DNA from 2 places in the Paenibacillus sp. plas6 genome. Region 2 is predicted to be linked to the other one. Evidence: a T-box and tRNA genes for the amino acid it is inferred to sense, from the RefSeq annotation. Region 2 holds a T-box; the other holds one or more tRNA genes.
What was found. A T-box is a leader RNA that pairs with one kind of tRNA and senses whether it is charged. The one in region 2 lies ahead of pheS (phenylalanine--tRNA ligase subunit alpha), so its partner is inferred to be a tRNA-Phe.
Positions count from the first base shown of each region.

Region 1: it has a tRNA-Phe gene. The T-box ahead of pheS (phenylalanine--tRNA ligase subunit alpha) is inferred to sense a tRNA for this amino acid. The anticodon was not compared.

Region 1 is NZ_CM170151.1:1,724,313-1,732,040, forward strand. Features, by position in the region: gene AC2TDL_RS07650 (substrate-binding domain-containing protein) at 1-778, opposite strand, end outside; gene mmsB (multiple monosaccharide ABC transporter permease) at 837-2,003, opposite strand; gene mmsA (multiple monosaccharide ABC transporter ATP-binding protein) at 2,003-3,538, opposite strand; gene chvE (multiple monosaccharide ABC transporter substrate-binding protein) at 3,629-4,693, opposite strand; tRNA gene AC2TDL_RS07670 (tRNA-Lys) at 4,928-5,003, opposite strand; tRNA gene AC2TDL_RS07675 (tRNA-Tyr) at 5,019-5,104, opposite strand; tRNA gene AC2TDL_RS07680 (tRNA-Phe) at 5,114-5,189, opposite strand; tRNA gene AC2TDL_RS07685 (tRNA-Asp) at 5,218-5,294, opposite strand; tRNA gene AC2TDL_RS07690 (tRNA-Val) at 5,302-5,377, opposite strand; tRNA gene AC2TDL_RS07695 (tRNA-Met) at 5,381-5,457, opposite strand; rRNA gene AC2TDL_RS07700 (23S ribosomal RNA) at 5,592-7,728, opposite strand, start outside.
Region 2 is NZ_CM170151.1:3,574,977-3,582,704, reverse strand. Features, by position in the region: gene AC2TDL_RS15725 (hypothetical protein) at 1-2,389, opposite strand, end outside; gene pheT (phenylalanine--tRNA ligase subunit beta) at 2,494-4,935, opposite strand; gene pheS (phenylalanine--tRNA ligase subunit alpha) at 5,001-6,035, opposite strand; T-box leader at 6,325-6,582, opposite strand; gene AC2TDL_RS15710 (copper resistance D family protein) at 6,676-7,728, opposite strand, start outside.

The sequences.
Region 1 (7,728 bases), 1.9 Mb from region 2:
CAAAGCCAATTACTTCAAGCTCATTAACCTTTCCTTCAGACATTAAGGCATGCCCTACTCCGATACCGCCATTCGCTTCAGTAACAAAGATTCCTTTAAGCTCAGGATAGTTCTCGATTAGTTCAATTGCGATTTGCTCACTCGTCCACAAATCACCCTTTCCATCCTCTGTCGCTACAACTGACATGCCAGGATAATGTTCAGCTATTGTCGTGACAAAGCCCTCGGTTCGCTCTATATGGTTTTGTTGATTGATTAATGTAATAATGGCAACCTCTCCTTGACTATCTAATAGCTCTGCCATTTTATGTGCTGCTGTTTCACCTGCGTTAAAGTTGTTCGTTCCGATATACGAATAAGCTTTACTTGCAGGAGCATCCGCATCAAACATGACAACTGGAATTCCGGCATCAACCGCTTTATTAATTGCTTCATTTAGCGCAATAGGGTCCATCGACGATAAGGCGATTCCTGCCGGATTTCTCGCGATCACTTGCTCTAGCACAATAATTTGTTCCTGCACATCATATTGGGTTGAACCTTTATATTCGATAGAAACGCCTAGCAAAGACGCCGCATCCTCAAATCCTTTTAAAACGTTTTTCCAATAGTCAATGCCTGTTAAAAAGTTGACCATTACATACTTTTCATCCATGGAGCCCTTTAGTCCAACTTCACGCTCTAAACTTTCTGAATCGCTGCCTCGGATAAACATCGTATAAAAAAATGAAAACGCAACCAAAATGACAATCAGATACAGAAATAAGAGCTTCTTCATCACCATTGACCCCCAACTGTTCATTGCAATCAGTTACAATAGACACCAAATCTCCCTATTAATGAGAAGATTTATTTTTATTATATAGGTCAAAGGCAACCGCAAACAATAGGACAAGCCCCTTAATTCCTTGTTGATAATCGATACCTAAACCAATTAGCGACATTCCATTATTCATGACTCCCATTACTAAACCGCCTACAATCGAACCAATGACCGTACCGACACCGCCAGTAGCCGATGCTCCTCCGATAAATGCCGCTGCAATTGCATCCAGCTCGAAATTGACACCCGCTTTAGGAGTCGCTGCATTTAACCGTGCAGAAAATACTAGACCTGCTAAAGCTGCCAAAACACCCATATTTACAAAAACCCAAAACGTTAATTTTTTCGTTTTTACCCCAGATAACTTTGCTGCTTTTTCATTGCCGCCCAGCGCATAAATATGACGACCGATTACCGTTTTCTTCATTACAAAACTATATAGCGCAATTAAAATAAATAATAGAATAAAGATATTTGGCAAACCTTTATAAGAAGCAAAGATATAAGAAAAATAATTAATAATTGCGATTAATATTACCAGCTTAGCAATTACAACTAGCATCGGAGTTGTTTTTAATTCATATTTCTTCTCTATCGATAGTCTTCTCCATTCAAATACAATAAGCAAAATTGAAAGAAACACGCCTAAAAAAATGGTTACCAGATGTAGGCTGCCGCCATGATTAATATCCGGGATAAACCCTGTACTAATCGCACGGAACCCATCAGGAAAAGGAGCTACCGATTGTCCATTTAGTACAAGCATCGTTAACCCTCTAAACAGCAGCATACCAGCCAGCGTTACGATAAATGCAGGAATTCGTACATACGCCACCCAAAATCCTTGCCATGCCCCGACAAGCGCACCAATTATGATTGAAATAATTATAGCTAGTATAAAAGGGACTTGATAATTTACCATCATTATCGCAGACACTGCCCCGACAAATGCAGCAACTGACCCAACTGATAAGTCAATATGACCTGTAATAATAACTAATAGCATACCAATTGCCAAAATTAGAATATAGCTGTTTTGCAATACTAGATTTGTTATATTTAATGGCTTCATTAACGTACCATTCGTAATAATTTCAAACAACAGCATGATTAATATTAAAGCTACAAACATTCCATATTGTCTTATGTTGTTTTTAACAAGTGTCTTGATCGTCTCGATCATGCTCCATTCCGTCCTTTCGTCATATATTTCATGAGCAGCTCCTGAGTTGCTTCTGCTCGCGTAACTTCTCCTGTAAAGCGCCCTTCATTCATTACATAAATGCGATCGCAAATACCTAGCAGTTCTGGCAGCTCCGAGGAAATGACTAATATTCCTTTTCCTTCATTTGCAAGCTCATGAATAATCGTATAAATTTCATATTTTGCTCCGACATCAATCCCCCTTGTCGGTTCATCTAAAAACAATATATCTGGCTCTGTATAAATCCACTTGCTTAACACTACTTTTTGTTGGTTACCGCCGGACAAGTTACCTGTAATCTGATGAACGCTCGGTGTTTTGATTCTTAAACGTTGACGAAATATTTCTGCATCCTTTAGCTCCTGATGATCATTTACAATTTGATACTTGGAAATTCGCTTAAGATTGGAAAGCGTAATATTGCGCTTAATATCTTCAATTAAAATTAATCCATATTCTTTACGGTCTTCAGTTACATAAGCAATTCCTGCTTCGATTGCATCACTTATCGACTTAATCTGTAAAACTTTGCCGTCCTTCTTAATTTCTCCGCTCTTTTTAATGCCGTAGCTTTCGCCAAATATACTCATCGCAAGCTCAGTCCGTCCTGCACCCATTAAGCCTGCAACCCCAACAATTTCTCCTCTTTTTATATGAAAATTGACATTATCTATGACGATTCGTCCTGCTTGTGTAGGATGCTGTACAGTCCAATTGCGAACTTCAAAGAATGTTTCGCCGATATTCGCATGTCTTGTCGGATAACGTTGCGTTAAGTCGCGTCCAACCATCCCTTTAATAATTCGTTCCTCGGTAATTTCATCTTTATCCATATACAGCGTTTCTATCGTTTGACCATCGCGCAAGATTGTAATCGCATCTGCTACCTTCATAATTTCATTAAGCTTGTGAGATATTATGATTGAAGTTAATCCCTGCTCCTTAAACTGCAGCAACAAGTTCAGCAAGTTTTCACTATCCTCTTCGTTCAGAGCGGCAGTAGGCTCATCTAAAATAAGCAGCTTAACCTCTTTCGAAAGAGCTTTCGCAATTTCCACCAGCTGCTGCTTACCGACCCCAATTAAACCGGCTAGTGTTGTTGGATGTTCAGATAAACCAACCTTTTCTAGCAGTTTCTTTGTTTCGCGCTCAGTTTCATGCCAATTAATGATTCCCTTCTTTGCTCGTTCATTGCCTAAAAAGATATTTTCTGCAATCGATAGCAATGGAATTAGTGCCAGCTCCTGATGAATAATAACGATTCCTTTTCGCTCGCTATCTGATATATCTCTAAATTGGCAAAGCTGGCCATCAAAGAATATTTCACCTTCATAGCTTCCTGATGGATATACACCGGATAGCACCTTCATTAACGTTGATTTTCCTGCTCCATTTTCCCCCATAAGTGCATGAATCTCACCTTCACGCACCTTTAAGTTCACGTTATGAAGTGCTTTTACACCTGGAAATGTTTTCGTAATACTCCGCATTTCTAAGATTATCTTTTCCAATCGACACACTCCCATTTCTATAGAATGGATAGGAATAGAAATGACTTAGTAATACGTGATTACCAAGTCATTTTTTTACTTCACCTATAATTAAAAGTCACTTTCTGAATAATAGCCTGAATCAATCAACACTTCTTTGTAGTTTGTAATATCAACACTTACAGGTTCAAGAAGGTAAGATGGAACAACCTTCACACCGTTATCATAGGTTTCTGTATCGTTAACTGTCGCTTCTTTACCTTCTAACACAGCCTCCGCCATAGAAACTGCTACTTTAGCTAGCTCTCGAGTATCTTTGAAGATTGTAGATGTTTGTTCACCTGCAATAATCGATTTTATAGATGCAAGCTCTGCGTCTTGACCTGTAATGATTGGCATAGGCTTATCTGCTGAACCATAGCCAACTCCTTTAAGTGAAGAAATAATACCGATACTAATGCCGTCATATGGAGAAAGTACAGCATGTACGAGATCCGTTGTGTAGTTTGCGCTTAGCAAGTTATCCATGCGCGCTTGTGCAGTTGCACCATCCCAACGAAGAGTTGCAACTTGCTCCATTTGTGTTTGACCGCTCTTTACAACTAATTTACCGCTGTCGATATACGGTTGTAGTACACTCATAGCTCCATTAAAGAAGAAGTATGCGTTGTTATCATCAGGTGAGCCAGCAAATAGCTCAATATTAAATGGTCCTTTCCCTTCTTTTAAACCAAGCTTTTCTTCAATATAGCTTGCTTGTAACACGCCAACCTTAAAATTATCGAACGTTGCATAGTAGCTAATATGAGGAGTATTACGAATTAAACGGTCGTAGGAAATTACTGCAATCTTTTCATCTGCTGCTTTTTGTAATACTTCTGTTAAGGATTCACCGTCAATCGCTGCAATAACTAATACGTCTACTCCTTTCGTAATCATGTTTTCAATCTGTGAGACTTGGTTTTCAATAACATCCTCTGCGTATTGCAAGTCAACCTTGTAGCCGAGTTCTTCAAATTTCTTCTTCATATTGTCTCCGTCAGCAACCCAGCGTTCAGAAGATTTCGTTGGCATCGCAATACCAACACTCCCCTTACCGCTGCTTCCGCTTGAGGAACAAGCAGCAAGTACTACAGTCAGTAAAGTAACAATCATCATTACGGCTATTTTTTTCATTTTGTAACCCCTTTCAATTTATCGTTACACTAATAGTGTAGTTTCCAAAGGTTTACATGTCTTTCCAATAAATTAGCTAATATTTATAATTTTTTAACGTGCATAAAATGAAAAAGAGTGGCTTGAAACAAGTTTGCTTCAAGCCACTCTACCGTTATTATTAAGTTTACAGATTAGCATGATCAATAGTATTTAAAACAAAAAAAGAGAGTTACCTCTCTAGTTTGTAAAAAATGGTGAGCCATGAAGGACTCGAACCTTCGACACCCTGATTAAAAGTCAGGTGCTCTACCAACTGAGCTAATGGCTCTCAATTAAGAGAAAATGGTGGAGGCTGATGGATTCGAACCACCGAACTCGTAAGAGAACAGATTTACAGTCTGCTGCGTTTGGCCACTTCGCTAAGCCTCCACAAATTAGTGGTGGCTCGGGACGGAATCGAACCGCCGACACGAGGATTTTCAGTCCTCTGCTCTACCGACTGAGCTACCGAGCCACATTTTTATAATTTTTTTGCATTAAAATGGCGGAGCTGACGAGATTCGAACTCGCGTTCTCCTGCGTGACAGGCAGGCATGTTAGGCCTCTACACCACAGCTCCGCATTAATGGTGGAGGATGACGGGATCGAACCGCCGACCCTCTGCTTGTAAGGCAGATGCTCTCCCAGCTGAGCTAATCCTCCATATGGTAGCGGCGAAGGGGATCGAACCCCCGACCTCACGGGTATGAACCGTACGCTCTAGCCAGCTGAGCTACACCGCCACATTTTTTCGACTTGTCCATATTACTGAATAATCATGGACTTGTCAATAGTTTTACTTACAATAATGTAAGTTTTATATTGAAGGTTTGCACCTTCAAAACTGGATAGAAAGTTTCTCATCTTACGAATCATTTAGGATAAGCCCTCGACCGATTAGTACTGGTCAGCTCCATGCATTGCTGCACTTCCACCCCCAGCCTATCTACCTCGTCGTCTTCAAGGGGTCTTACTACTTGGGAAATCTCATCTTGAGGGGGGCTTCACGCTTAGATGCTTTCAGCGCTTATCCCTTCCGTACTTGGCTACCCAGCGGTGCTTCTGGCGAAACAACTGGTACACCAGCGGTACGTCCATCCCGGTCCTCTCGTACTAAGGACAGCTCCTCTCAAATTTCCTACGCCCGCGACAGATAGGGACCGAACTGTCTCACGACGTTCTGAACCCAGCTCGCGTACCGCTTTAATGGGCGAACAGCCCAACCCTTGGGACCTACTTCAGCCCCAGGATGCGATGAGCCGACATCGAGGTGCCAAACCTCCCCGTCGATGTGGACTCTTGGGGGAGATAAGCCTGTTATCCCCAGGGTAGCTTTTATCCGTTGAGCGATGGCCCTTCCATTCGGTACCACCGGATCACTAAGCCCGACTTTCGTCCCTGCTCGACTTGTGGGTCTCGCAGTCAAGCTCCCTTCTGCCTTTACACTCTTCGAATGATTTCCAACCATTCTGAGGGAACCTTTGGGCGCCTCCGTTACGCTTTAGGAGGCGACCGCCCCAGTCAAACTGCCCACCTGACACGGTCCCTTCGCCCGATTCAGGGCGACAGGTTAGAACTCCGATACGATCAGGGTGGTATCCCAACGGCGCCTCCACACAAGCTGGCGCTCATGCTTCCTAGGCTCCCACCTATCCTGTACAGATCGTACCAAAGTCCAATATCAAGCTGCAGTAAAGCTCCATGGGGTCTTTCCGTCTTGTCGCGGGTAACCTGCATCTTCACAGGTATTAAAATTTCACCGGATCTCTCGTTGAGACAGCGCCCAATTCGTTACGCCATTCGTGCGGGTCAGAATTTACCTGACAAGGAATTTCGCTACCTTAGGACCGTTATAGTTACGGCCGCCGTTTACTGGGGCTTCGGTTCATAGCTTCGGCTTACGCCTAACCATTCCCCTTAACCTTCCAGCACCGGGCAGGCGTCAGCCCGTATACGTCGTCTTACGACTTTGCACAGACCTGTGTTTTTGCTAAACAGTCGATTGGGCCTTTTCACTGCGGCCCCCTCGGGCTATTCACCCTACCGGGGCACCCCTTCTCCCGAAGTTACGGGGTCATTTTGCCGAGTTCCTTAACGAGAGTTCTTCCGCGCGCCTTAGCATGCTCTGCTCGCCTACCTGTGTCGGTTTGCGGTACGGGCACCTTCGTCTCACTAGAGGCTTTTCTTGGCAGCCTGAACTCATGACCTTCGCTACTGCAATTTTCGCTCCCCATCACAGCCCAGCCTTTCGATGAGCGGATTTGCCTACTCACCAGCCTCACTGCTTGGACGGACATCCATCAGTCCGCGTCACTATCCTTCTGCGTCACCCCTTCGCTCAAACAACTACGGTGGTACAGGAATTTCAACCTGTTGTCCTTCCACTACGCCTTTCGGCCTCGCGTTAGGTCCCGACTTACCCTGAGTGGACGAGCCTTCCTCAGGAACCCTTAGGCTTACGGCGGATAGGATTCTCACCTATCTTTTCGTTACTCATACCGGCATTCTCACTTGAATACAGTCCACCACTCCTTACGGTATGACTTCAACCCGTATTCAACGCTCCCCTACCCAATTCGTAGGCTTCACTTCAACTTCGATGGTTTGTGTTTAGCTGAAGAACATACATTTAGTCGAATTCTTGAACAACCTTAGCGGTTGATTTCGACGAATGTTAATCGTCGCTAAACACTTCTTCAAAGAAGAAGTGAAACCTACGACTTGCCATAGCTTCGGCGGTGTGTTTAGCCCCGTTACATTTTCGGCGCAGAGTCACTCGACCAGTGAGCTATTACGCACTCTTTAAATGGTGGCTGCTTCTAAGCCAACATCCTGGTTGTCTGTGCAACTCCACATCCTTTCCCACTTAACACACACTTGGGGGCCTTAGCTGATGATCTGGGCTGTTTCCCTCTTGACAATGGATCTTAGCACTCACTGTCTGACTCCTGGATATATATCAATGGCATTCGGAGTTTGACTAGACTTGGTAACCCTCGCGGGCCCCGCACCCA
Region 2 (7,728 bases):
CATCCTGTTCCTCAATCGATAGCAATTTTAAGCCTTCATCAAGTAATTGTTGCTGTAAGCTTTCAATTTGTGCTTGTGCAGCAACATAATTTTCTTCAGCAGCATTAAGCTGCGATTGATGTTGTGCAAGCTCATTTGCATATTTTTGCTCAAGCTGCTGCAGCTTCTCTTGTTGCTCAGCCAATAAAGTATTGTGCTCTTCTTCCATTTGCTGACGAAGCTCTGCAAGCTGCTGCTCATATTGATGTTCTGTGCTCCGTAATTGCTCACGCAATTGTGCAACCTCATTTTGATGATTTTGCTGTAGCTGTTGCTGTTCGGCAGTTAATTGCTCTTGCACCTCCAGCAATTCTAGCTCGCGAAGCTGCAATAATTCGTTATCCTCTTGGATTTTTTGTAATTGTTGCTGTAATTTCTCTAGTTCAGCTCTAAATTGTGATTGCAATTGCTGACGAACTTCTGTTAGCTCATTACTATGCTGTGCTTCTAACTGCTCTTTTGTCTCTGCCAGCTGTATTTCATATTGAGCTTGCAGTTGTTCTCGTACCTCTATTAATTCACTATTATGCTGCGCTTGCAGTTGCTCTCTAATTCCTGCCAGCTCACTCACATGTTGAGACAGCAACTGTTGGCGTAACTCTGCTAACGCACTTTCATGCTGTGCTTGCAATTGCTCTCGCACCTCTGCTAGCTCACTGCTATGCTGCCCCTGCAGTCCTTCTCGCACCTTTGCCAGCTCACTTTCGTGCTGAGCTTGTAGCTGCTGACGGGCTTCAGCAAGGCTAGCTTCATGCGCTGCCTGTAACTTTTCCTGTTCTTCAAGCAGCTCTAATTCTCGCAACTGAGCATTTTCATATTGCTCCTGAAGCTCTTGTAACTTCTGCTGAAGTTGAGTCAGCTCTACGTCATGTTGACTTTGCAGTTGCTGTCTAGTTTGCGCAAGATTGTTATCATATTCTGTAGCAAGATTCTCTCGCAGCTGCTGCATCTTCTGCTCACTTGCTATTTGCAATTGCTCACGTTGCTGCTCAAGCTCCAATTGCTGTTGAAGCTTAAGCTCTGCAATAGCAGATGCTAATTCAGCTTGATGCTTTTCTTCAAGCTCCTGCTGAGCTATTTCAAGCAAAGTACTATGCTCGCTCTCTAATGTCAAACGTAGTCGCTCAAGCTCCTCCGCATGCTTTGCTTGAAGCTGTTCTTTAAGCTGATTAATCTCCTCTTCATGTTGAACAATTAATTGCTTGTGCGTTTCTTCTAATTGCGTTAATGCACGTGAAGCCTCATTAAGTTCAGAACGTAAAGCTTCCTCTTGCTCTAAAGCAAGTAAAATTTGTTCATCAGCTTGTGATAAACGCAATTCAAAACGTTCAGTCGATTCCGTTAATTGCGCCTTTATCGCTAAAATTTGCTGCTCGAGCTCATCCTTCTCGGCAGCCCATCGTTGCTGCTCCTCCGCATACAATGCTGCTGACTGCTCCTGCTGCAAACGAAGTTCCTCTAATGCAGATGCATGCTCATCTTGCAATTGCTGAAGTTGTTGCTCGGTTTGCTGCTTTAATAATTCTAATTGCTCATTATGAGCGTTCTCTTGCTCGGCTAATCGCTGCTCGGCAAGCTGCAGCTGCTCCTGCAATTTCTCTCGTTCGGCAGCATATTGCTGTTCTAATTCTAATTTTTCATTAATAATTGCCTCATAATCCGTTTTTTGCTTTGCTAACTCGGCTTCAAATTTACTTTTTTGATTAACTAAAGCTAGTCGTTTATCATCTTCAAATAGCTTTTGTTGCTTGGCAAGCTGTTGTTGATGCTCTGCTTTAAGCTCCACAATGCTTTGCTCTAAAGCATGCTGAAGTTTTGCCGATTGCTCAATAATCGTTTGCAGCTCGGCAGCATGTGATTGGATAAGCTGTTCCCGTTCTACTACCTGATCAGCAACAAGCTTCTCTCTCTCACGCTCAAACTGCTGTGCTTGTTCTTCTAATTGAAGTTTTAATGCTCCTGTTTCCTGTGCTAATTGCTCTTTATATAAACCTTCAAGCTGCTCAAGCTCCTGCGCCATTTGCTGCTTATATTGCTCATATTGTGCGTAAAGCTCTTGAAGTTTTCCCTTTTCAATTTGTAACTGTTCTTCTGTTTTATGCAAACGAGCTTCCTCAGCCTGCAATCTGCTGTTTTCACGTCGTAAGCGATAAGCCTCTTCTGTAATTTGAACAGCGGCAAGCACTGCTAATCTATGAGTATCAAGAATGGGATAGCTTTTAGCAAGCTTATGCATGCTTTCATCAATCGAGGCTGCGATTGATTTCATATATTCTACATTTGAATGTCCTTTTAGTTTATACTGGCTACCATATATATCAACGGTTACTACGATGTTATCTGTATTCACCTATATACCTCCCATTCCTTCTGTTTAACACTAGGTGCACGACAAAAAAAGCCACACCGAAGTTTCTAAGAAACTAATTCGATGTGGCTTAAAGAGTTTCCTGCCTACTTGCGCAATTCTGCTTTAAAAGATTCCTCTAATGTAGCAACAACTGACTCATGTAAAGTAGTAACTTCTTCATCAGTTAGCGTGCGTTCTTTATGACGGTAAACTAACGAAATTGCAACGCTCTTCTTATCTGCACCAAGACGTTCACCAGTATATACATCAAATACTTGAACAGACTCAAGCAATTCTCCGGCAGCTTGTTTAATTGCTGACAGCATATCTCCTGCTTGAATTTCCTTAGCAACAACAACTGCTATATCTCGTGTAATGGCTGGGTAACGAGGTAGCGTTTTATATACGATATCACTGCTTGCATATTCATATAGCGGAGCAAGTTCAAATTCAATTACGTAAGTGTCCTGCAAATCAGCAGCACGCTGCACTTCAGGATGCAATTGGCCTACATAACCTAGAAGTTGCTTTTGCTCATTAACATTTAGCATAATTGCTGCAGTACGACCTGGATGGAAAGATTCAGGTTGAGCTGCTTCAAAGCTAATATAGTCGCTAACTCCAAGCGCTGCAGCAATGGTTTCAACAACGCCTTTAGCATCATAGAAATCGTAAGAAACTGCTTTTTGATTCCAGCTAGCAGATAAACGTTCTCCAGTAAGCAATGCTGCAAAACGATGCTTTTCTTTTGGTAATTCTGTTAGCACAGCTTCGTTTGTATGGAACACCGAACCAATTTCGAATAATGCAAGCGATTCATTTTTACGGTTACGATTATAGGTTGCAATATCAATAAGTTGTGCGATAAGTGTTGTTCTTAGTACACTGCGCTCCTCACTCATTGGCATAAGCAGCTTAATCGCCTGCGTATTTGGCGCCAGCTCTGGGAACATTGTTGTATGCTTCGCACTTGTGAAGGAGTAGCTAATTACTTCTAGCATTCCGGAGTCAGAAAGACGTTTGCGCAGCTCACGACGAATCGCTTGTGGCTTCGTTAATGCTCCAGGAATGATTTCCCCATGAATTGGTGTTGTTGGGATATTGTCATAGCCATAGATACGAGCAATTTCCTCAATGATGTCAACAGCATACTGTAAGTCACCACGACGGGTAGGAGCTTCAACTGTATACAAATCGCCTGCTTGAACCTCATATGGGAATCCTAAGCGAGAGAAGATCGTTTGAACTTCTATGCTGGACAAGCTAGTTCCAAGTACAGCATTAATTTTCTCTAGTGAAACTTGTATTCTTTTCGCTTCACCAGGTGAAACCACTTGTTCCACAATTCCATCCAATACTAAACCTTCACCAAGCTCAGCGATTAGCGCAGCAGCTCGATTTAGTGCAGGGATGACACGATTTGGATCCACTTCCTTTTCAAAGCGCAAGCTAGATTCTGAACGAAGTCCCAGCTCACGAGAAGTTTTACGAACGGATGAACCTGCGAAGCGTGCAGATTCCAAAATAATATTTACAGTTTCTGGTGTAACCTCAGTGCTAGCTCCGCCCATAACCCCAGCTAGTGCAATAGGTGAGCTTTGGTCTGCAATAACTAGCATATGCGGCTCAAGCTTGCGTTCTTGATCGTCTAAAGTTACAAGCGTTTCTCCTGGTTTAGCTGAGCGAACAACAATGTTGCCGCCAGGAATTTTATCGCCATCAAATGCATGAAGCGGTTGACCATACTCCAGCATTACATAGTTCGTAACGTCAACGATATTGTTAATCGGACGAATTCCCGCTGCAATTAGTTTATTTTGCAGCCAAAGCGGTGAAGGTGCCACCTTAACCCCTTTTATATAACGGGCAGAATAATGACTGCACAGCTCTTTATTTTCAATTGAAACGGTAATTTTGTCACTTGCTTTCTCTGGTGTATCAGCAATAAATACTTCAGGAAGATTTACTTCGCGACCAGTAAGTGCCGCAACCTCGTAGGCTACGCCTAGCATGCTAAGCGCATCAGAACGGTTAGGTGTTAAATCTAATTCTAGCACCTCGTCGTCAAGATCTAGCACTTGCTCAATTGGTGTACCTAGTTCAAGTGTAGAAGGAAGCACCAAAATGCCCTCTTGTTGCTCCTTAGGCAATAATTTATCGTTTAACCCTAGTTCTTTCGCAGAACAAATCATCCCTTGGGATTCAACACCGCGCAATTTAGCTTTTTTAATTTTGAAATCACCAGGCAACTTAGCGCCAATAACTGCTACTGGTACATGCTGACCTGCTGCTACATTTGGTGCGCCGCAAACGATTTGCAACTCTTCGCCTGTGCCAACATCGACTTTACAAACATTAAGCTTATCTGCATCAGGATGTTTTTCTTTATGCTTTACATAGCCAACAACTACCCCTGATACTCCTTTATTTCTAGCCTCTACAATATCAATTTCAATACCGCCTCTAGTCATCTTTTCAGCTAGTTCGGCAGCTGAAATACCAGACAAATCAACATATTGTTGAAGCCATTTATATGAAACCTTCATTGATCTTCTTCCCTTCTAAAACTATTCTAGCTCTAAAGCTGCTACTTGCAGAAACAACCGTTAACTCACATTCGTGCAAACTGATTGAGGAAGCGAGTATCGTTCGTGTAGAAATGACGAATATCATCAATTCCGTACTTAAGCAATGCAATCCGTTCAATACCCATACCAAATGCGAAGCCAGTTACTTCCTCCGGATCATATCCGCCCATTTCAAGTACGCGCGGATGAACCATACCACAGCCTAAAATTTCTAGCCAGCCTGTGCCTTTACACATACGACAGCCGCAGCCACCACATTGTGCACAAGTGACATCGACCTCTGCACTAGGCTCAGTAAATGGGAAAAAGCTAGGACGAAGACGAATTTGTGTATTCTCGCCAAACATTTGCTGAGCAAATTGCAGCAACGTGCCTTTCAAATCGCTCATTCTAACATTTTTGCCGACAACGAGACCTTCCACTTGATTAAATTGGAATGAATGCGTTGCATCATCATCGTCACGACGATATACTTTACCAGGGCAAATTACACGAATTGGTGTTTTACCGTGATGTGCTTGCATTGTACGAACTTGTACTGGCGAAGTTTGCGTACGCATTAAAATTTCTTCAGTAATATAGAAGGTATCCTGCATATCACGTGCAGGGTGATCTTTTGGCAAATTCAATGCCTCGAAATTATAGAAATCCGTTTCTACCTCTGGACCTTCTGCAACAGAATAGCCTAGACCAACGAAAATATCTTCTATTTCTTGCGCTACTTTGTTAAGCGGATGAATAGCACCTGTTGCAAGCTTGCGGCCTGGTAGCGTAACATCGACCGTTTCTTCACGTAGTCGCTTATTCGTTTCTTCAGCTTGAATTTGTGCTTGCTTTTGCTCAATTACTTCTTCAATTGCAGCGCGCACTTCATTAACAACTTGACCAATAACAGGTCTTTCTTCAGCGCTTAGTGCACCCATACCGCGCAGCACTTCAGTTAGAGCACCTTTTTTACCAAGGTACTTTACACGCAGCTCTTGCAGTGCTGAGGCATCTTGAATATTGCTTAATGCCGCGAGCGCTTCTGCGCGCAATGCTTCCAATTTTTCTTTCATTACATTCGCCTCCATTAAATCTACCTTACAGCTATTAATTGGTAAAAGGGACATCAAAGTCCGCTTGTAAACCTCATTCCAATCAAAGTTTAAAAAGCAGGGCTTTCAGGTCCGAGCAGTTTGCTCGCTAGTTAGAAAGCGAGTAGCGCAGCGTAGGCTATTTCTACGTGAGCAACGGAGCTTTCGCTAGCGTGCGAAATGCGACGTCGAATTATCTTCAGTGAAAATCCTTCGGCATCAAAGTCCGCTTTTTAAACCTCATTGCACAAAAAAAGGTTATTTCTATCCCCCAAGGGACGGAAATAACCGTGGTACCACCCTAATTCAGCCGAGTTATTGAATTCTTAGCATGTAAAACCTGTTCTCGACTCTCAGACCCCTGTATCGTAGGGAATACGTGATGCTCTACTGCTTTTACTGGGTAAAAGGTTCAAGCTCATGCTCCGGAGTGAATTTCGGCAAGCCTAAGCTATAAAGCAGCTCTCAATCTCTGACTGCTTCTCCCTGTATAGTGGAATTGCGTACTTGTCTCCTTCAACGCATTACATCTGAAATTGTAAAGTATGATTTATATTATATGCAAAAGCTACCTTTCACGCAACCTTCGAATGGGAAATGATACTTAAGACAACAGCCTGTGTTAATTGTCGAACTCCAAACTAAATTGTCTTTCTCTGCCATCAGTAAACGTAATAGTAACCTCTGCCTGCCACTTGCCTGGATAAGGTAAGGTCAGCCCAGCTAACGTGTAACGAGATTCATTAAAGCCAGGAAATTCAAAATCATCGTCTAGTTGTGCTGCTTCTAGCTGGAAAACTCTTGGAACTGCCTTTTGCTTTTCAAGAGCTTGCAAACTAAGCTCTACTGACTCGATTTCTCCTTCCTCCTTAAGCGTCCATAAGCTTAAACTTACGTCGTTTGGACCTGGAGCATTAGGATATAGTTTAATCGTGTAATGCAATTCTTCACCCATTTGATGATAATTCAGTGCTTTTTCTCCGCTTGGCATTGGGCTAAGCATGCCAATTAATGCTGCAAAGGCGATAACAACAAGCAGTACTGCAAATTCCATCAATATCGGACGAAGTAGTTGAGCTTTGTTTGTTTGCTCCCTCTGATTAGCCGCATAATGAGTCAGTTTATTTTTCGCCTTATAACCTAACCAAAGCGCTAATAACACAGCAGCTATTTTCAGTATTAATATAATTCCCCAGCTCGTATACAATAAGTAATACCAGCTAGGTAAAATATTTAATGCCATAATCAAGCCACTCGCACTGACAATAGCGATAGTTAACCAAAGCAGCTTAGCATAATTTTTTAAAAAGCTAATCGCCGCTTCCTTACTTTCTCGCGAGTGCCAACAAAAACTAATTACTCCGCCAACCCAAATCGAAACAGCGGAAAGATGAACAAAATCAAATAAAACTAAAACACTATTTCCAGCTGCATGCCCGTTAAAGCTTTCAGCTAGCAGCATAGCTAACACAAGCACAATCCGTGCCATAAAGTATTTACTGCTTAGCAGTGAAAACAGCAAGCTCGATACAAATAGTGCTAACCATGCTCTTCCTGTTGCTTCCTCTAACAGCATCGAGATAAGCTGATTAAGCTCGGGTTCAAGTTGCTGTGTCCAGCTAATGATTTGCACGAAGATTGCAAGTACAATCACAAGCAACAGAACGTTTGCTAA